One region of the Vogesella sp. genome, then DNA from elsewhere that is predicted to be linked to it. Evidence: riboswitches for the same ligand, from Rfam matches in the RefSeq annotation. Region 1 holds a riboswitch; the other holds the start of a gene.

The links. A riboswitch is a leader RNA that binds a small molecule or an ion and turns the genes downstream of it on or off. The one in region 1 is predicted to bind cobalamin.
Region 2: another riboswitch for cobalamin. It lies ahead of ACK4FZ_RS17115 (FecCD family ABC transporter permease); the one in region 1 lies ahead of ACK4FZ_RS02695 (TonB-dependent receptor).

Annotation. Positions count from the first base shown of each region.
Region 1 covers NZ_JBKBHK010000002.1:8,469-18,633, forward strand. Annotated here, with positions in the region: gene ACK4FZ_RS02650 (hypothetical protein) at 73-336, shown strand; gene ACK4FZ_RS02655 (LysE/ArgO family amino acid transporter) at 432-1,040, shown strand; gene ACK4FZ_RS02660 (M48 family metallopeptidase) at 1,118-2,146, opposite strand; gene ACK4FZ_RS02665 (YjgN family protein) at 2,140-3,213, opposite strand; gene speB (agmatinase) at 3,408-4,376, shown strand; gene ACK4FZ_RS02675 (hypothetical protein) at 4,447-4,953, opposite strand; gene ACK4FZ_RS02680 (adenosylcobinamide-GDP ribazoletransferase) at 5,006-5,920, opposite strand; gene ACK4FZ_RS02685 (histidine phosphatase family protein) at 5,988-6,593, opposite strand; gene cobT (nicotinate-nucleotide--dimethylbenzimidazole phosphoribosyltransferase) at 6,721-7,755, opposite strand; cobalamin riboswitch at 7,891-8,094, shown strand; gene ACK4FZ_RS02695 (TonB-dependent receptor) at 8,217-10,165, shown strand, end outside.
Region 2 covers NZ_JBKBHK010000025.1:18,431-28,595, forward strand. Annotated here, with positions in the region: gene ACK4FZ_RS17100 (cobyrinate a,c-diamide synthase) at 1-454, opposite strand, end outside; gene cobO (cob(I)yrinic acid a,c-diamide adenosyltransferase) at 828-1,445, opposite strand; gene ACK4FZ_RS17110 (ABC transporter ATP-binding protein) at 1,442-2,194, opposite strand; gene ACK4FZ_RS17115 (FecCD family ABC transporter permease) at 2,191-3,210, opposite strand; cobalamin riboswitch at 3,306-3,512, opposite strand; gene ACK4FZ_RS17120 (RBBP9/YdeN family alpha/beta hydrolase) at 3,639-4,217, shown strand; gene ACK4FZ_RS17125 (PepSY-associated TM helix domain-containing protein) at 4,316-5,695, shown strand; gene ACK4FZ_RS17130 (Card1-like endonuclease domain-containing protein) at 5,851-6,960, shown strand; gene ACK4FZ_RS17135 (ABC transporter substrate-binding protein) at 7,060-8,046, shown strand; gene ACK4FZ_RS17140 (putative bifunctional diguanylate cyclase/phosphodiesterase) at 8,048-10,165, shown strand, end outside.

The sequences.
Region 1 (10,165 bases):
TGCGGACTGTTGTAAGTGACGCAGGAATTGCTGCGATTGCTTGATAAATTGACATTTCAGGAGCAAACCAGAATGCGCAGCAAATGGATGATGGTGGCAGCAGCCGCTGCCGTAATGTGCCAGGTAGCCATGGCCGACCCGGCCGCGGCCAACCGCATTGCCCACAACAAGCGCCTGCAGCCGCCTAGCAGCGCTACCTTTCAGCAGCAATACCAGCAGCTGGCAGGCAAACCGGCTGATGACAAGCTGTACCAGACTTTTGTCAAACGCTGGCAAGCCGCCAAGGCCGATGGCTGGCTGCTGGACGTACAAACCTTCATCAACGCGCCGGGTTGATCAGACCATGACGCGCTATTACGCGATCTGGCTGCCATCGATTTGCAATGCTATTGGCGTAATTTTGCGTGATTATCGCTAAGTCGGCATCCATCATGAGCACCCAGATTTTTCTTTCCGCTTTCACGCTGGCAGCTAGCCAGATCATCGGCATCGGCCCGCAAAACGCCTTTGTATTGAAGCAGGGCTTGTTACGCCGCCATGTTGCCGAGGTGGTGGTGTTTTGCGTGTTGTGTGATGTGCTGTTGATTGGTGCTGGCGTGTTTGGCGTAGGCGGCATGCTGGCTAGCCAGCCACAGTTGCTGAAGTGGCTGGTGTGGCTCGGTGCGGCGCTGATGTTCTGGTTGAGCTGGCAATCATTCCGCACCGCTTGGCAGCAGCGTAGCCTGGTGGGCGACGATGTGCCACAGGATCGTCGGGCCGTATTTCGCCGCCTGATGGTGGTGACCTTGTTGAACCCGTACGTCTGGCTGGATACCGTGGTGCTGATCGGCAGCATCTCGGCTGCTTACGGGCGCGATGGCCAGCTATGGTTTATGGGTGGTGCTCTGGCTGCGTCCTTGCTGTGGTTCTCGGCCATCGGGCTGGGTGCGCGTTATGTAGCACCGTGGTTTAACCGCCCGGAAAACTGGCAGCGGCTGGACGCGGTCATTGGTGCCGTCATGCTGCTGACAGCGATCATGCTGTTATGGCAACACGGCTAGGGTGAGTGTTTACGTTTATCTCGGGAAGGTACCGTATCCGGTTCATCCCCTTTGGCCCCGCCTTGGCGGGGCATCTTTTATGGTGATGGCGGGCAAGTCTGGCCCAGCGGTTTGCTGCGTTCGGCGGTGGCCGGGTGGCTGGCAAACCAGCTGCCGCTGCTGATGGCGTCGTCGCCATGCTGCTGTTTCAGGCTGGCTTCGATGCGCTGCAGGCCATAGCCCAGCAGGCAGGGCGACAGGCCTTGCAGCTGCAAGGCGGTGTAGGCAAAGCGGTCGGCTTCGCGTTCGTGCTCGCGGCTGTAGCTGGCGTTGGCCAGCGCCACCGGCAGCGCTAGCGTCAGGCTGCTGGCATCGCCGGTCATCAGCGTCAGTGCGGCCAGTACCCCCACGCTTTCCACCGCACTGCGCAGGCCGTGGCGGTGTTCCACGTGGCCGGCTTCGTGCGCCAGAATGGCCAGTATTTCGTCTGGCTGCGTGACAACCGCCAGTAGCTGGTCGGTCACCACGATGGTGCCGCCGGGCAGCGCAAAGGCGTTGGGGCCGATGTCGGGCGCGTGCCGCAGCAGTACCTGATAGCGATAGCGGCTGGCCGCTGGCTGCAAGCGGGCGACCTGCGCTTGCAATGTGGCGGCGCGGCTAGCCGGCAGGCGGCTGGGGGCAAGCTCGGTGTTGCTTTGTAGCCAGCTTAGCGTTTGTGCGGCCAACTGTTGCTCGACGCTGAGCGGAATCAGCGGAACCAGCCAGCCGGCAGCCGCCGGTAGCACGAAGCGCCAGCCCAGCCACAGGATGACGAGGGCGGCTAGCAGGCCGCCAGCCAGTGCGCGCCAGCTTTGCTGCAGCCAGTGACCACCGGCTTGCAGCGGTGGCAGCCCGCCCAGCAGGCGGCGGATGGCCACTTTTTGCGCCACTTCCAGCGTGCTGCCGTCGGGCAGGTATACGCTGTCGGGTAGCGTATCGATACCGGCCTCCAGCCGGCAGTCCGCCAGCAGGAAGCGGCGTTGGCCGCTGCTGCCGCTGACCACTAGCTCGTCGCCGTCGCGGCCAACCTTCACCGCCTGCGGCCGTGGCGTGTGGCCGTCGCGCCACAGTGCATCGAGGCTTACCATCCCAGATCCAGTGCCAGCAGCTCGGCCAGTTCGTCGCCGCGGGCGTCGTGCTGCGACTGGCCCTGGGTATAGAGCTGGGCCAGGTCGGCCCCGCCTTGCAGCGTCAGTTGCCCGAAGGTGGCGCGCAGGGTGCGGATGCGTACCCACGGCCAGGCCAGCCCCAGGCTGAAAGCCAACGCCAGGGTATTGATCAGCGCCATTTCCATGCGCTGGTAGGCTGGTAGACGCCAAGACAGGGTATGGTGTCGCCCGTTCAGTAGCAGCGAGGTATGGTTGATCAGGACATTCCTAATGGACAGGCTCGTGTAGCCCAGGGTGGCAATCAGCCAGATAGCACCACCGACGATACTGATGGTGCTGCTAAGCGTGGAAGTGGCGTCCCCGGATACGAGGCTATGGCCAATTTGTAGCAGGCTCCAGCATAGCAGGGTGACTAATGCTGCATAGCAGCCGCTGATCAGCAAACTGCCTAGTCCGGCCAGATAGAGTTGGCCACTACATGGTGCCACTGCCAGGCTCGCCTGCCCCAGCCGGCTGTGCGGCAGCAAGTAGCGTTGCTTTTGCAGCGTGGCCAGCGGCCATAGCAGGCCCAGCGACAACAGCAGCGTGAGCCAGGATTTGAAAAAAGCGCGGTAGGCGGCACCTGTCTGGCCGTCAAAATGCAGCCGCATGCCGCTCCAGCTGGTATTGGCCAGCCGGAAGCGCATGGCTTGCACTGCCAGCCATGGGGCCAGCCCCGCCGCCCCCGCGCCGAGCAGACCTTGCAGTACGGGGGAGAACTCGGCAGAGAGCTGCCACAGCACAAACAAGCCCACCATCAGTGCCCGGCCTTTCAGGATGGCGATCGGGCTGGCGTGGTAGCCGAAGCGGCCGCCGGCGACTTTGGTGTGGCCGTACAGGTATTTGAGGGTACGGACTTTGGCCCACGCCGAATAAATGCCCAGCGTCAGCACGCTTAGCACCAGGTTGCTCAGCCACAGCCGGGCGTAGCCGCCGGTGGTCGCGCTGAACGCAAACGGCAGACGGTGTGGAATCAGGATGTTGCTGTTGGCCTCAGGCTGGCTCATGGCGGTTACCGGGCAGAAACTCAAGCGTGCAAGTATGCCACGGTAATTTGACGCGATAAAACTTGCTGTTGTACGCGGCTGGCGTCACACTTCGCGCTGCGTGCCGCGGTGTGCGCCAGCCTCAAACCGTCGGCTGTACAGATGGACGGTAATCGCCGTGGCGTCACCACGGCGTGCTCTTTTCGGGAGCGAACATGTCTGACGATCAAATCCGCGGTGACGGTGCCATCCGTCGTCAAAGCCTGTACGGCTCTTCCATCGAAAACACCTACGCCGGCGTGCTGTCGTTCATGCGCCGCAACTACACGCGCAATCTGGAAGGCGTGGACGTGGTGGTATCCGGCATTCCGCTGGACCTGTCCGTGACTTTCCGCAGTGGCGCGCGCCAAGGCCCGCAGGCCATCCGCGCCGCCAGCGTGCAGCTGGCCGAGCTCAAGCCCTACCCGTGGGGCTTCGACCCGTTCGACGACCTGGCGGTCATCGACTACGGCGACTGCTGGTTCGACGCGCACAACCCGCTCACCATCAAGCCGTCCATCATCGAACACGCGCGCACCATTCTGGCCAGCGGCGCCAAGATGCTGACCTTCGGCGGTGATCACTTCGTCACCTACCCGTTGCTGATTGCACACGCGGAAAAGTACGGCAAGCCGCTGGCGCTGCTGCACTTCGATGCGCACTGTGACACCTGGCCGGACGACGAGCCGGACAGCCTGAACCACGGCACCATGTTCTACAAGGCGGTGAAAGAAGGCCTGATCGATCCGGCCAAATCGGTACAGGTCGGCATCCGCACCTGGAACGACGACTTCATGGGCCTGAACGTGCTGGGCGCACCGTGGGTACACGATAACGGCGTGGACGCCACCATCGCCGAAATCAAAAAGACCATCGGCGACGCGCCGGTGTACGTCACCTTCGATATCGACTGTCTGGACCCGTCCGCCGCGCCGGGCACCGGCACGCCGGTACCGGGTGGCCTGACCACCGCGCAGGCGCTGAAGATCATCCGCAACCTGGGCGACCTCAACATCGTCGGCATGGACGTGGTAGAAGTGGCCCCCAGCTACGACCAGAGCGAAATCACCGCCATCGCGGCGGCGCACATCGCCTGTGACATGCTGTGCCTGATGCGCAACAAGAAGGTAGCCGGCCAGCTCTGACGCCAGCCAATGCGGCCAACGTTGGCCGCACTACCCGCACCGCGCCCGGCAGCCTGCCCGGCGCGGTTTTTCATGCCTGCGGCGGCGGGCTGCCCCAGCGCGGGCGGCGGCCGCTGAGGCCTACCCAGCCGCACAAGACGCCGCATACCAGCGCCAGTACGCTTCTATCATTGGCGAGCAGGCCGGCCAGCAGGAGCATGGCGGCCGCGATCAGCCATAGCGTGCGTTGCGGCCAAGCCAGCGCCAGCGTGCCTTCTTGACGCCAAGCCAGCGCTTGCGTGGCGACTATCCAACCGCTTAACACGACATAGAACAGCAGCGTGGCGTGCGGTAGCAGCCACGGTAGCGCCAGGATGGGCCACACGGCCAAGTTCAGTGCCTGCTGCCAGCGCGACGGCGCGGCAGGCAAGGCTGAGCGGGGCAGCGGTTTGATGTGCAGTGCCAGCAGCAGGCTGAGCAAAACGCCGCCGAGCAAGACGGGCAGGGCAGGCAGTCTGTAGTGTGCGACCACCCACACGAGTACGGTCGTGACCGGAATAATGATGACGGCCGCCAGGCCAAAGGTGTCGAGTTTCATGCTGATTATTGAGAATGGTTTTCAATATCTCAGCATGATGCCATGCGTCATGTCAATGCCATTGGCGTGCCGCTACCACCAGCGCCAGCAGCAGCAGGCTTTCGCACACCTCGATGCCGGCGCCCAGGCAATCGCCGGTCATGCCGCCCAGTTTGCGCTTCAGGTAGGCCCACCAGCACAGCCCGGCCAGCGGCGCCAGCAGTAACACCGGCGCCAGCCAGGCGCTGGCAGCGGCCAACAGCAGGCTGCACAGCCAGAAGTTGGGCCAGTGCGGGCGCCAGGCAAAGCGTTCGCCGCTGCCGGCCGCCAGGCTGGGCAGCGTGGCCGACCACGCCACGGTAAACAGCCGCGCCCAGGCCGGCACCAGTAGCAGCCCGGCTAGTGTTGCGGCCAACCCTGTCGTTGCCGCGATGCCGCCTTGGTCTCCGTGCTGCCCGTGGCCGCTGTGGTAACCGTGGTAGCCCGGATAAGCCGCAGGCGCATCCGGGGAAGCGGGTAACGGCAGTGCACCCAGGGAAGCCGGCGTACCCGGTGACATCATCCCATCCGGTACCGCCGATAGCCCCGCCAAGCTCAGCTTCACCAGCAGCATCAGCAGCACCAGTTTCACGATCAGCTGCGTGGCCAGGCTCAGCACGCCAAAGCTGCCCAGATGCGGGTCTTTCAGCACCTCCAGAAAACGCTCGCGCGAACGGTGCGCCGCGCCCTGGGCGTCGGCCAGGTCAGCCAGGCCGTCGATGTGCAGGCCGCCGGTCACCCACAGCCAGGCCAGCAGGCCGGCCAGTGCGGCCAACCAGGGGTCCACCAGGCTGCCGGCCAGCACCGCCAGCCACACGATGGCGCCCACCAGCACGCCCACCGGCGCAAACCAGCGTGCGGCGTCGGCCAGCCACGCCGGGTCGAAGGTTTTCAGCTGCGGCGTGGGCAGGCGGGTCAGGAACTGGATGGCAAGAATCAGCGATCGCATAAGGCTGTGGATAAGTGTGTGGAAAGGCAGTGCATGGGCAGGGGGCAAGCTGTGCGTGGTGTGTGGATCAACCAGCCACGGGGGGCGACTCCAGCCGCGTCAGGTAAGCCGGGTGGCCGTCCAGGATCGACAGCTGGGCAAAGCCGCCGCGCTGTACCGCCATCAAGCGGGCGACGTTGAATTCGGTGCCCAGCAGCTCGGCCAGCAGCACGTTGATGACGCCGCCGTGGCTGACCAGCACGCGGTGGCTGCCGCGCGCTTGCTGCATCCACTCGGCAAAGCCGGTCAGCACCCGGGTGCGGAAGGCGTCAAAGCCTTCGCCGCCTTCCGGGGTTAGCAGGCCGCGCGCCAGCAGCGTCTGCCAGTCGGGCGTGGTGGCGCAGATATCAGCCAGCGGGCGGTTTTCCCAGCTGCCGAAGTGGCACTCGGTCAGCCCCGGCGCCACGTGCAGCGGCACGCGGCTGGCCAGCGCCTGCTGTACGGCAAACTCGCGGCAGCGTTGCAGCGGCGAGGTGGCCATGCAGGTCACCGGCGCCAGCTGCACGATGCGTTGCCAGCTGGCGGCCATGTCGGCGCGGCCGCGTTCGGTCAGCGGCAGGTCGGTATGGCCGATCAGGCGGCCTTGGTGGTCGATGTCGCCGTGGCGCAGCAGGGTGAGGGTGTAGGGGTTCATGGTGGCAACCTTTTACCGCAAAAGCAGGCAAGAAAAACGCACGCCGCCGCCAGCGCGTGCGGCTGGCCGGCGGCGCTAGGCCAAGCATACCGCCTGGCCGGCGCGCGGGCGATGCTGGCGGGCGCGATCAGGCGTTTTTGCCGGCCACGCCTGCTTCGGCAAAGGTGGCCATGCCGGCGTGCAGCGCGATGGCTTGCTGCAGCAGCGGCAGTGCGGCGGCGGCACCGCTGCCTTCGCCCAGACGGAAGCCCAGGTCCAACAGCGGGCTCAGGCCCAGCGCCTGCAAGGCCAGCGCGTGGCCGGTTTCCTGCGAGCAATGGCTGGCCAGCAGCCACGGCGCGATGTCGGCGTCGATGGCGCGGGCCACCAGCGCGGCGGCGGTGCTGATGAAGCCGTCCAGCAGCAGCGGCACGCCCTGGCGGGCGCCTTCCAGGTAGAAGCCGGCCATGGCGGCGATCTCCAGCCCGCCCAGCTCGGCCAGCACGCCGTGGCCGTCCAGCGTTTGCCCGGCCACACGCGCCAGCGCGTCGGCCACCACCTGGCGCTTGATGGCCAGGCCGGCGTCGTCGACACCGGTGCCGCGGCCCACGATGGCGGCCACGTCATGGCCGGTCAGGCGGCAGATCAGCGCCGCCGACGGCGTGGTATTGCCAATGCCCATATCGCCGGCGATCAGCAGCGTGGCGCCGTCGGCAATGGCACGGCGGGCGGCGTTGCGGCCAACCTCCAGCGCGGCGTCGGCGTCCTGGCGGCTCATCGCGGCTTCACGGCGCAGGTTGCCGCTACCGGCGCGTACCTTGGCGTGCACGATGGGCAGCGCGGACAGGTCGCTGGCCACGCCGGCATCCACCACCTCCAGCCGCGCCTGGTTGACGCGTGCCAGCACGCTGATGGCGGCGCCGCCGTGGACGAAGTTGGCTACCATGGCGCCGGTTACTTCCGGCGGGAACGCCGACACGCCTTCGGCGCAGACGCCGTGGTCGCCGGCAAACACGGTAATGGCCGGTACCAGCGGCAGCGGGATGTCTCGGCCTTGCAGGCCGGCCAGGGTAATGGCGAGCTGCTCCAGTTTGCCCAGGCTACCGGCCGGTTTGGTCAGTTGTTGCTGGCGGGCGTCGGCGGCCTGGCGGGCGCCGAGGTCGGGGGCGGGAATGCGTGGCATGAGGTTTCCTTGCGGTGTGGCAGAGCCTGGCGGGCAGGCGAACCGGCAGACCATACGCCAGCCGCTGCCGGCTGGCAACGGGGCCATGCCGGCGGAGTAATTTGCATGACGCCATTCTGGATTGTGTCAGCCCCGCTATAATGGCGGGCTGCAGGTGTCCGTCCTGCCATGGCAGCGACGGATGAAACGGGAAGCCGGTGCAAGACCGGCGCTGCCCCCGCAACGGTAAGGCCTGGGCGTATACGCCCCAGGCATCGCGTTAACCACTGCCCACACGGCGGGAAGGTGCGATGCTGGCATGGCCAAGCCCGGAGACCGGCCTGCGACGAGCGCGGCGGAATCGCGTTCAGCTGGAGTATCGCGGGGAGGCGATCTGACAGCCTGCTACCGGCGCCTGCCGGCGGTATGCCGTGTCCTTTATTTCTCCGCACTCCCTTTTTGTCCCTACGGAGTGTGTCTACATGTCTTTCAGCAACAAACCCCTGGCCACCCTGGTGGCCCTGGCCTGTGCCCAGGCGGCCGTGGCCAAGCAGCCCGTTACCCTCGATGAAGTGGTGGTCACTGCCTCCCGTGGCCAGGACAACGTGCGTGAGCTGCCGGTGAATGTGTCTGTCATCACCGCCAAAGATATTGCTAGCAGCACGGCGCGTACGGTGCAGGATGTGCTGTCCGGGTTGGCGGGTATCCAGATTCGTAACAGCAGCGGTGCTGCCGATACGGCAGCAGTAGACCTGCGTGGTTTTGGCATTACCGGCCTGAGCAATACCCTGATTCTGGTGGACGGCGTCAAACAGAACACCAACGATTTGTCTGCTCCCAATCTGGGCGTGGTGCCGCTGAGCCAGATAGAGCGTATCGAAGTAGTACGCGGCAGTGGTGCCGTAGCCTATGGTGGCGGTGCGACTGGCGGGGTCATCAATATCATTACCCGCAGCGGTTTCAAGGCGGCCGATAGCGTGCAGGCGACGTTGACTGCCGGTAGCTATAACCTGAAAAAAATCGACTTGTCCGGCCACGCCAGTAGCCAGCATGTGGCACTGGATGCTTATGTGAAGTCGCTCACCACCGACAACTACCGGCAGAACAATGCCGAGCGCAACGATAGCGGCGGCCTGACCACCACGCTACGCCACGAGGATGGCACGCTGCGCTTCTACGCCCGCACCGCCAACCAGGATACGCGTTTGCCCGGTGTGCGTAGCGTGGACACGGCTAATGGCGTGGACGAGTTTGCCAGCAACCCGCGCGGTACCAATAAGCCTAACGATTACATGAGCACCCAGACCGACACTTGGGGCGTACAGGTGAAGCAAGCTGCAGGCGAGGGCATGGTGCTGCTGGATGTTGCGAGCGTGACCAAGAAGCTGCAAGCCGAAAATATCAGTGCCAGCTACAGCAGCAAGCGTCAGCAGAAAACCGATGAAATGACCGCCAGCTTGCGTTATGAGCAGGATGTCGCGCGCCATCGCCTGGTACTGGGTGTAGACGCCATGTCCGGTGATGCCGCGGTGGACAGTGTGGATACCTCCGGTACGGGCAGCAAAAAGATCAAGCAGCGCCACGCCGGTGGCTTTGTGGATGTGCTGCTACGGCCTGCAGAGGGCACGTCGATCAATGCCGGTGTCCGCTCGCAGCACGTTGAAGACAGTGCCAAGGTCAGCAGTAGTTATGAAAACAGCTACCGCAGCAATAAAGAGCTGCGTGCCTGGCAGCTGGGTCTCCGTCAGGCGCTGCTGCCGCAGCTCGATGGCTATGCCAAGCTGGGCCGTAGTTTCCGTATGGCCAATGCCGACGAGCAGGCCTCTGTCACTACCCCGCTGTTGCCGCAGACCTCGCACGATAAAGAACTGGGTGTGTCCTGGCAGCAAGCCGGGCGTGCCGTGCGTGCGGCCTGGTTCCGTTACGACCTGAACCGTGAAATTCATTACAACTCGCTCACATTTGCCAACGTCAACCTCGAACCCACCCGTCGCCAGGGCGTGGAACTGGAAGGCAAGACACCGCTTGCGGCCAACCTTGACCTGAGCGCCGCCGTGACATGGCAGCAAGCCACGTTCCGCAGTGGCGTGGCCAACAGCGTCAATCTGGCCGGCAAAACCGTGCCGCTGGTGCCGCGGCACATGGCTAACCTGTCGCTGGGCTGGGCACCGTCCGAGGCAACGCGTGTGGGCGTGCAGTGGCAATACGTCGGCTCGCAGCGGCTGGATAACGACCAGGCCAACCAGTTTGCCCACAAGCTCGCGGCTTACAGCCTGATCAATGCCAAAGTCAGCCACGACTACAGCAAGACGGTGGGCGTGTCGCTGAGCGTGAATAACCTGCTGGACAAACAGTATGCGTCCTACGGTATCCGTTCCGGCTCTACTGGCGCGACCGGTAAATACAATCTGTACCCGGAAGCGGGCCGCAA
Region 2 (10,165 bases), on a different contig from region 1:
GGCCGTTGCTGGCGACGCGGTTGGCCAGCAGACCGGCCCACGGCAGCTGGCCGTGGTCGCGCAGGCCGCGGGCAATGGCCAGCGCGGTGCCCACCATGGCGCTGCAGTCCAGCACCGCCAGCACTGGCACGCCAAACTGTTTTGCCAGGTCGGCGCTGGACGGCTGGCCGTCGTACAGGCCCATGACGCCTTCGATCAGCACGTAGTCCACCTCGGCGGCGGCTTGCGCCAGCAGGTGGCGGCACTGGCTTCCGGTGCACATCCACAGGTCCAGCACGTCTACCGTGCTGCCGCTGGCGGCGGCCAGCAGCAGCGGGTCGATGAAGTCCGGCCCGGTCTTGAACACGCGCACGCGGTAGCCGTCGCGCACCAGACGGCGCGCCAGCGCGGCGGTGACGGTGGTCTTGCCCTGGCCGGAGGCGATGGCGGATAGCAAAAGGGCTTTGCAGCTCATGGGGCTTTCTTTATTTGGTTTTTGGCCACGAAAACCACGAAAGGGCACGAAAAACTACTGTTGCTTGCCGTTTGGCTTGGGCATTTTGGGTGCCATTCAGGCCTGCGTGCTATGGCAATGGGCAGCTTTGCTTTTGTGTTCTTTCGTGGCTAATGGGTTTTGTCTTGGTATTTATCGAGCCAAGCCGTCGGGCATGGCGGAAAACGTTTTGCCACGAAAACCACGAAAGGGCACGAACAAAAGCCCGTTACTCATTACTGTTTGGCCCAGGTACTTTGGATGCCATTCACGCCTGCTTGCCCTGGCAATCGGCGGTTTTGTTTTTGTGTTCTTTTGTGTTTTTCGTGGCCAACGGGTTTCAGGTTCTCTCTGCCTACCACTCCACGCCGGGCTGGGCGGCGATGCCGGCGGCGAAGGCGTGCTTCACCAGCGTCATGTCGGTAACAGTATCGGCGGCTTCCACCACCGCGTCCGGCACGCCACGGCCGGTGACGATCACGTGCTGGTGCAGCGGGCGCGCCAGGATGTCGTCCAGCACCTGCTCTACGTCCAGGTATTTGTATTTCAGCGCGATGTTCAGCTCGTCCAGTAGCACCAGGCCGATGGCCGGGTTTTGCAGCATCTCGCGCGCCTTGGCCCAGGCTTCGGCGGCGCGGGCCATGTCGCGGTCGCGGTCTTGCGTGTTCCAGGTGTAGCCCTCGCCCATGGCGTGGAACTGCACCTGCTCGGGGAAGCGGCGCAGGAAGCGTTCCTCGCCGGTTTCCATCGCGCCCTTGATGAACTGCACCACGCCAACCTGCATGTCGTGGCCCAGCGCGCGCATCACCATGCCCAGTCCGCTGGAGCTTTTGCCCTTGCCGTTGCCGGCGTTGACGATGAACACGCCACGGTGTTCGTCAGCGGCGGCAATGCGGGCGTCCATGATTGCTTTTTTGCGCGCCATGCGGGCGTTATGGCGCTCGCTGCGGCCTTGGTCGTCGGTGTGGCTCATGTGGGGTGTCCGGGTAAAAAGCAGGGGTGGCCTGCGTGGGTGATACGGGTAAGGGGGTAGCCCAGCACGTCGCCCAGCGCGTGGGCGTCCAGCTGGGCAATCGGGTAGCGGGCGGCGTTGCCGGCGCCATCCAGCAGCAGGGCATGGCTGGCGACGGCAGGGGAAAATTGCAGGTCGTGGCTGACCAGCAGCACAGCTTTGCCGTCGGCCTGCCAGCGGCGGATCTGCGCTTGCAGCGCGGCCTGGTGGGCCAGGTCCAACGCGTTGGTGGGTTCGTCCAGCAGCAGCAGCGGGCTGTCCTGCATCATTACACTGGCCAGGGCCACGCGCTGGCGTTCCCCGCCGGACAGCGCCTGCAGCGGGCGGTGGGCGAGGCGTGCCAGGTCGAAGGCGTCCAGCGCCGCGGCCAGCCGGGCCGGGTTGCGGCCGTCGTCCGGCCACGGAAAACGGGCGGCGGCGACGGCGTCAGCCACCGCGTAGTCGAACGCGTCGTGGCTGGCTTGCGGCAGCAGCGCCAGGCGCTGGGCGCGCAGGCGCGGTGCGGTGGCAGTCAAAGGTTGGCCGCACAGTGTGATGCGGCCCGCTGCCGGCGCGCGCAGCCCGGCCAGCGTGGCCAGCAGCGTGCTTTTGCCGCAGCCGTTGCGGCCGGCGATCCACCACACTTCGCCGGCGTGTACTTGCCAGTCCAGTTGATGCAGCAGGTGGCGTTGGCCTTGCAGAATGCCCAGATTATCGGTGTGCAGCATCATGCCAGCCTCCGGCGCGCGCGCGACAGCTGCCAGAACAGCACCGGTACGCCCAGCAGCGCGGTGAGAATGCCCACCGGCAGCTGCATCGGGGCGACAACGGTGCGCGCCAGCGTATCGGCCAGCACCAGCAGCGTGGCGCCGGTGAGGATGCTGGCGGGCAGCAAGTGGCGCAGGTGCGGCCCGCATACCAGACGGCAGGCGTGCGGCACCATCAGGCCAACGAAACCGATGCTGCCGCCCTGGCTGACTGCGGTGGCGGTGAGCGTGGCCGACAGCAGCAACAGCAAGCGGCGCAGGCCGGCCAGCGGCACGCCCAGCGTGGCGGCGTGGTCGCCGTGCAGCGCCAGCAGGTTGATGGCGGGCGCCTGCCACCAGGCCAGCAGCATGGCCGGCAGCAGCACCAGCCACGGCCACGGCCGCAGCGGCGTGCCGGACAAGTCCCCCACCAGCCAGAACACCATGCCGCGCAGCTGGTTGTCCTGCGCGATGGTCAGCAATAGCGAGATCACCGCGCCGCAGGCGGTAGACAGCAGCGCGCCGGTCAGCAGCAACAACACGGTGCCGCTGCTGCGGCCAAAGTCGCGCCGCGCCAGCCAGAACAGCACGCCAGACAGCCCCAGCGCGCCGACAACGGCAGCGAGGTCTACTTGCCACACCGCCAGCCCCAGCCACAGCGCGGTGAGCGCACCCACCGAAGCGCCGCCGGATACGCCCATCACGTAGGGGTCGGCCAGCGGGTTGCGCAGCAGCGATTGCATCAGCAGGCCGGCCAGCGCCAGCGCGGCGCCGGTAATCCAGGCGGTGAGGGCGCGCTCCAGCCGCAGCTGCAGCAGGGTGCCGGACAGCGCATCGCCATGGCCCAGCAGCGCTTGCCACAACTGGCTGGCACTCAGCGACACGCTGCCGCTGGCGCAGGCCAGCAGCACCACGCCGGCACTGATGGCGGCCAACAGCGGCAATAACAGGGCAGGGGGCAGCACCGCGCGGCTGGCCGGTGATGCAACGGTAACGGACATAAGGAGAGCCGGATGGCGGCGAAGGGCAGGCGGGCAGATGGCTGGCCGCATGCCGCCCTCCGCAGCATGGTTGTTCGGTGCGGCCAACAGGGTGGCCGCGCACAGCTTGCCGTGGCCGGTATCCGGGCTGGTTTCGCCGCAGGCCCGCCTTCCCGTACCGGCAGGTACAGTGGCGCAGGGGCCGGGCAGCTGCGCGGGGCAGCCTGAAAGAAACACACCGTTGCGGGGGCAGCACAGCTGACGCTGTTTCCCGTTTAACCCGCCGGCTAACACCGGCAGGCACCAAGGCAGGCAGCGATTTTAGCAGAAGGCCTACCGACTGCCGGGCTTGTTTATATTGCCGTGAGAAATAAAAAAACAATAAAACAGTATTTTTGGAAATAAAGCGCGCCTGCTATGGTGACGGCATGACATTGCGGAGCCTCACCATGGCGCACGATCTTTCCGGTTTCGACTTCATCATCCAGCCGGGCTGGAACAACTCCGGCCCCGAGCACTGGCAGAGCCACTGGCAGCAGCTGCTGGGCGCGCAGCGCGTGGCCAACCACGAGTGGCACGCGCCGCAGCTGGACGACTGGCTGGCCGCGCTGGATGCAGCGGTCAACGCCGCCCGCCAGCCGGTGGTGGTGATTGCGCATAGCCTGGGCTGTGCCACGGTGGCGCACTACGCGGCACGCTACGGTAACAAGCTGGCCGGCGCGCTGCTGGTGGCGCCGGCCGATGTGGAGCGCGCCAGCGCCCCGGCCCAGCTGCAACCGTTTGCGCCGCTGCCGCAGGCGGCGCTGCCGTTTGCCGCCCGCGTGGTGGCCAGCGACAGCGACCCGTTCAGCCTGCCGCTGCGCAGCGCGCGCATGGCGGCACTGTGGCAGGCGCCGCTGGCGTGGCTGCGCGGTGCCGGCCATATCAATGTGGCGTCCGGCCATACGCAGTGGGAAGACGGCCTGGCCGAGCTGGCCGCCTTGCTGGCCAGCATCCGCACCACGCAGCAGGCGGCACGCAGCGCCTGAGCGCGGCGATTTGCCGCCTGCGGCATAGTGTCGCACCGCCTTGTGGCGGCTGCGGCCAACCCTAACAATGCCGGCCTTCCCTCATTGAAAGTACGACGATGGCCGTCATTGCCGACAAGAAAACCCCCCGTTACTACACGGTGGCCTGGCGCTGGCATTTCTATGCCGGCCTGCTGGTGGCACCGTTCATGATCATGCTGGCCATCACCGGCATGGTGTACCTGTTCAAGCCGCAGCTGGACCAACTGATGTACGGCAGCCTGCTGACGGTACCGGCCGCCAGCACCCCGGCTCACCCGGCCGACCACCTGGTGGCGGCGGTGAAGGCGCAGTACCCGGGCGCCAGCGTGCTGCGTTACCAGCCGCCGGCGGCAGCCGACGCCAGCGCCAAGGTGATTATCAAGACCGCCGAGGCCAAGCTCGGTGTGTACGTTGACCCGTACCAGGGCACCGTGCTGGGCGCGCTGGACGAGAACAACAACCTGCAAGCCATCATGCTGAAACTGCACGGTGAGCTGTTGATCGGCAAGCAGGGCGACTTGCTGGTGGAGCTGGCCACCAGCTGGGCGCTGGTGCTGCTGGTGTCCGGCCTGTACCTGTGGTGGCCGCGCGGGCGCGGCAAGCTGGCGGTGTTCTGGCCGCGCTTTAGCGCCGGCGGCCGGGCCTTCTGGCGTGATATCCACGCCGTTACCGGTTTCTGGAGCGCCATCTTCCTGCTGTTCATGCTGCTGTCCGGCCTGACCTGGACCGGCTACTGGGGCGAGAAGTTTGCCGCGGTGTGGAGCCAGTTCCCGGCGCAGATGTGGGACGACGTGCCCAAGTCCGACAAAAAGGCCATCAGCCTGAACAGCACCGCCGAAAAAATCGTACCGTGGGCGGTAGAGCCCAGCCCGCTGCCCAAATCCACCGACCCGCACGCCGCGCACAAAGGCGCCGCACCGCAAGCGGCCACGCCGCAGATTCCGCTGCAGCAGGTGGTGGACACCGCTAACGCCCGTGGTGTGGTGCCCGGCTATAACATCGCGCTGCCGGACGGCGACGAAGGCGTGTTTACCGTGTCGGTGTTCCCCGACGACCCGCGCAACGAAGCCACGCTGCACATCGACCAGTACAGCGGCAAGGTGCTGGCCGATATCCGCTTCAAGGATTACGCGCTGGTACCCAAGGTGGTGGAGTTCGGCGTGGTGATCCACGAGGGCAAATTCTTTGGCCTGGCCAACCAGCTGCTGATGGCGGCCATCTGCCTGCTGGTGCTGCTGGGCAGCGTCAGCGGCATCATCATGTGGTGGCAGCGCAAGCCGGCCGGCCGCCTGGGTGCGCCCACCGACGCACCGGACACGCCGCTGTGGAAAGGCGCGCTGCTGATCATGCTGGCGCTGGGGCTGGCCTTCCCGCTGGTAGGTGCCTCGTTTGTCGCCATCCTGCTGCTGGACTGGCTGCTGCTGCGCCGCCTGCCGGCGCTGGCCTTCCTGCGCTAAGCCTGCTACACCGCCCGAACGGGCTTGCGGCCAACCCCCTCGCCAGCCATGGCAGGGGGTTGTTTCATGGTGGCCTGAGCTGGCGCAAGGCCGGGGCTGGCCGTCAGCGGCCAAGGCTGGCTAAGATGCAGGCTGGATTGTTTCGAGGTTTTGCCATGCATCTGCTGGCTTTTGTCGATCACGTCGAGAGCGACATCATCACCCCGGCGCTGGACCGCCGTTTCGGCATTCATCAGGTCAGCCTGCTGTGCCCACGCAGCGCGCTGGGCCTGGCCACCGATATCGCCGGCGTCTGCCGCAGCCAGCACCTGGCGGTGACGGTAGTCACCGTGCCGCCCGATAGCCAGCCGCTGGCCTTGCGCCAGCAGTTGGCCGCGCTGGCGCAGGGCGCGGTGGCGTTCAATATCAGCGCTGCCTCGCCGGTGCAGGCGGCGCTGGCCTACGACCTGGCGCGCGAGCGCCACTTGCCGCTGATGAGCGTGGAGCCGCATACCGACCGCCTGATCTGGCTGCTGGGCGGCGAGCACACCCGCGTGCACAGCGGTAGCGACATTGCCGACGGCCTGACGCTGGAAGCGTACTTTGCGCTGTACGGCAGCCGCATCGAGCATGTGCATTACCGGCTGAGCCAGCGTCATGCCCGGCTGGAAGCGCTGGCTGCGTGCCTGGCCGAACTGGCGGTGGCGCGGCCGCAGGCACTGTCGCTGCTGAACCGGCTGTGCAACGAGCTGGACGCGCGCCAGTTCAGCCGCCGGCCGTTGCCGCGTGGCGAGCGGGCGCTACGCGCGTGGTTGGATGGCTGCGGCCTGGTCAGCTTCGACCCGCTGGGCCATATGCGCTGCCAGGACGCGTCGGCGCGCTTTTTTCTGGGCGGGGGCTGGCTGGAAGTGTGGCTGCTGGCCGAGGTGGCCAGCCTGCTGCCAGCCTTGCCAATCAGCGACGCGGCGGTGGGGGTGAAGATCAACCACGACGACGTGGCCAACGAATACGACGTGGCGGTGCTGTGTAACAACCGCCTGTTTCTGGTGGAGTGCAAGACCACGGCGCCCACCTCGCTGCACCATCGTGGCGTCGGCCTCGACAACCTGTTCAAGCTCGATAGCGCCGCCAGCCTGGGCGGCCTGCACGCCCGCGCCATGCTGGCCACGCTGTACCCGCCCACCGACAGCGAAATCGCCCGTGCCGAGGCGCAGGGCATTGCCTTGCTGTACGGCAGCATGCTGTTGCAAGCACGGCAGACTGTGCGCCAGTGGCTACAAAGCTGACACAAGATGCCTTATTTGGCTGACATTTATTTGCATTGTTATAAAAACAGGCGGTTGATTCGCTATCATTAATCAAATAATGAACGCCGGTTCCACCTGATGGAAGTAAAACACCCTGCTGTTTGTCTGCCCGATTCAGGGCGACGCCATTGTTTGCTGGCGACGTTGGCCGTACTGGGCAGCCCGCTGCTCACCGCCTGTAACACGCCGGAGCCGCTACTGCGCATTGGCAGCAATGGCTGGCCTGGCTATCAGTTTTTGTCCTGGGCGGCCGATAGTGGCGTGCTGTCGCCGCAGCAGATACGGCTGTTGCGCATCAGCTCCACCACCTTGGCCATGCGCGCTCTCAGTGCAGGCATGCTCGATGGCGCCTGTCTGACGCTGGACGAGGTGATGACCTCGCTGTCGGAAGGCATTCCGTTGAAGGTGGTGGCGGTGCTGGACGTCTCGAATGGTGCTGACGCAGTGTTGGGTGGCGATAGTGTCACTAGCCTGGCGCAGCTGGCAGGCAAGCGTATCGGGGTGGAGGGGAATGCGGTAGGGGCTGTCATGCTGGATGCGCTGCTACAGCGCGCGGGTTTGCAGCATGATCAGGTTATGGTGGTGCCATTGCTGCTGGATCAGCACGAAGCCGCGTTTGAGCGAGGTGATGTCGATGTGCTGGTTACCATGGAACCACAGGCTAGCCGCTTGCGAGCACGCGGCGCCAGCGAGCTGTTCAGCAGCGCCGACATTCCTGGTCGCATTGTCGATGTCCTGGCGGTGCATGAACAAGTGCTGGGCCGATCGCGCCGAGCAGTGCAAGCATTGGTAGACGGCCACTTTGCCATGCTGCAGCGCTACAGCCGGGAAGAGCAAGCCGGCAAGGCCTATATGGCCAGCCAGCTGGGTGTGTCGCATGCCGAACTGCAGACCATCTTTGCCGGCATGCATCTGCCTGGCCGCGCCGAGAACCAGCGCTGGCTGACAGGCCGGCTGGATCAGGAGGCACGTAACCTGACCAGCGTGATGCGTCGAGCCGGCCTGTTGCCGCGGCCGGTGACACAGGGGCAGCTGTCGGTGCCCGATTTTGTCGAAGGGGCATAGCATGCGTTACTCCTTGCGGATGCTGCTGCCGTTGGTTGTAACGCTGTTTTTGCTGCTCACCATGATCGGTGCTTACGGCGTGGCTGAACAGGGCCGCCGCCAGCAGGCCTTTCGTGATGTCAGCCTGACCGCGCAAAAAGATGCAGCACACCTGTTGCAGGAGCTGGACCGCGCTTCGGCCAGCCAGATCAACGACAGCATCATGTTGCTGGCTACCGACGCCAGACTATCGCGCTTGGTGGTTGCCAATGAGTGGCGGCAAATCGCCTACGCCAGCAACCCGAGCTTGCTGGGGCGTGCGCTGGATACGCTGGACAACGTACCGGATGGCCTGCTAGCCCAGGCTGCCCGGCACAGCCTGGCGGTGCTGCACCCCGAGCAAGACACCTTACGTCTGCACCTGGCCGTTTCGGTGCCCCGCGACCAGCGCCATCTGCTGCCTGCCACTCAGCGCGGCATGCTGTTGATCACTTACGACCTCAACCAGCAAATGGCGATGGAGCGCAGCAAGCTGAGGGGCAGTTTCGTGCTGCCGGGGCTGATGCTGGTGGCGCTATTGCTGGTGCTGTATTTACTGATCTGGCTGTACGTAGCCCGCCCGCTAGCCAATCTGCAGGCAGCGGCCTTGCAGTTGGCCGCCAACGGCCATGCGCCGCTACTGCCGCCGCAAGGTTTGCGTGAAACCCGGGCGGTATGTGAAGCATTCAACACCATGCAGCAGCGGCTGCAGCAGATGCTGGCGGAATTGGCCGAACGCGAACGCAGCGCGCGCCAACTGGCGCTGGAGCAGGAGGCCTTGTTGCAGGCCAGCCCAGATTTACTGTTTGAACTGAGCGCCGATGGCCGATACCTGCAGGTGTGGTCGCATACTGCCAGCGACAAGCTGGTGTCGCCGCGTGACCGGCTACTGGGCAAGCACCTGCGTGACGCCATGCCGCCCGCACAAGAGGCGGTGGTGCGGCAGGTTATTCTGGAGGCGCTACGCGATGGCGAGTCGTTCGGGCGTCAGATCATGCTGTCATTGCCGGACGGCGAGCACTGGTTCGAGCTGTCGGCAGCGCGCAAGCTGTCGCCGGGTGGCAATGAAAGCTGCATCATGGTGTCGCGCGATGTCACCCAGCGCCGTCGCGACGAAGAGGCCCTGGCCTTGTGGGCCAGGGTAATGGCCGCCGCCCATAATGGCATCCTGATCACCGACGGCCAGCAGCGCATCATCCAGGTCAATGCCGCGTTTACCCGTATTACCGGCTACACGCTGGACGAAGTGCGTGGCCTGCGCCCCAGCGTGCTGTCGTCTGGCCGCCACGACGCGGCTTTTTACCAGCGTATCTGGCAAGAAATCGAAGCCAACGGCCACTGGCAGGGCGAAATCTGGAACCGGCGCAAAGATGGCGTGATTTTCCCCGAGTGGCAGTCCATTTCCTGCGTGCATGGCGACGATGGCAAGATCAGCCATTACATCAGTGTATTCAGCGATATCAGCAGCCAGAAAGAAACCGAAGAGTACATCCGCCGCCTGGCGTACTACGACAACCTGACCGGCCTGGCCAACCGTGCCTTGCTGGGCGACCACGCCGCGCAAGCACTGACCATGCTGCGCGCACATCACACCACGCTGGCGCTGATGTTCATCGACCTGGACCGTTTCAAGAACATCAACGATACGCTGGGTCACAGCGTGGGCGACTTGCTGCTGCAGGAGGTTGGCCGCAGGCTGGCCGGCCTGGTGCGCGAGCGCGATACGCTGTCGCGCCTGGGGGGTGACGAGTTCATCGTGCTGCTGCCGGAAACCGGCGAAGCCGAAGCCGCGCACTGGGCCGAGCAAGTGGTGGCCGAGTTGTCGCGCCCGTATCAGATTGCCGGCTACGACATGGTGGTGACGCCATCCATCGGCATTGCCATGGCGCCCACCGACGGTGACACGCTGGAAGAGCTGCTGCGCAGTGCCGACGCTGCCATGTACCGCGCCAAGGACGAAGGCCGCAACGGGTTCCGCTTCTTTGCCAGCCACATGCAGCAGCGCACGGTCAACCGTTTGCGACTGGAGGCCGACTTGCGCAACGCCATCAGCCAGGGCGAGCTGCTGCTGCACTACCAGCCGCAATGCACGCTGGACGGG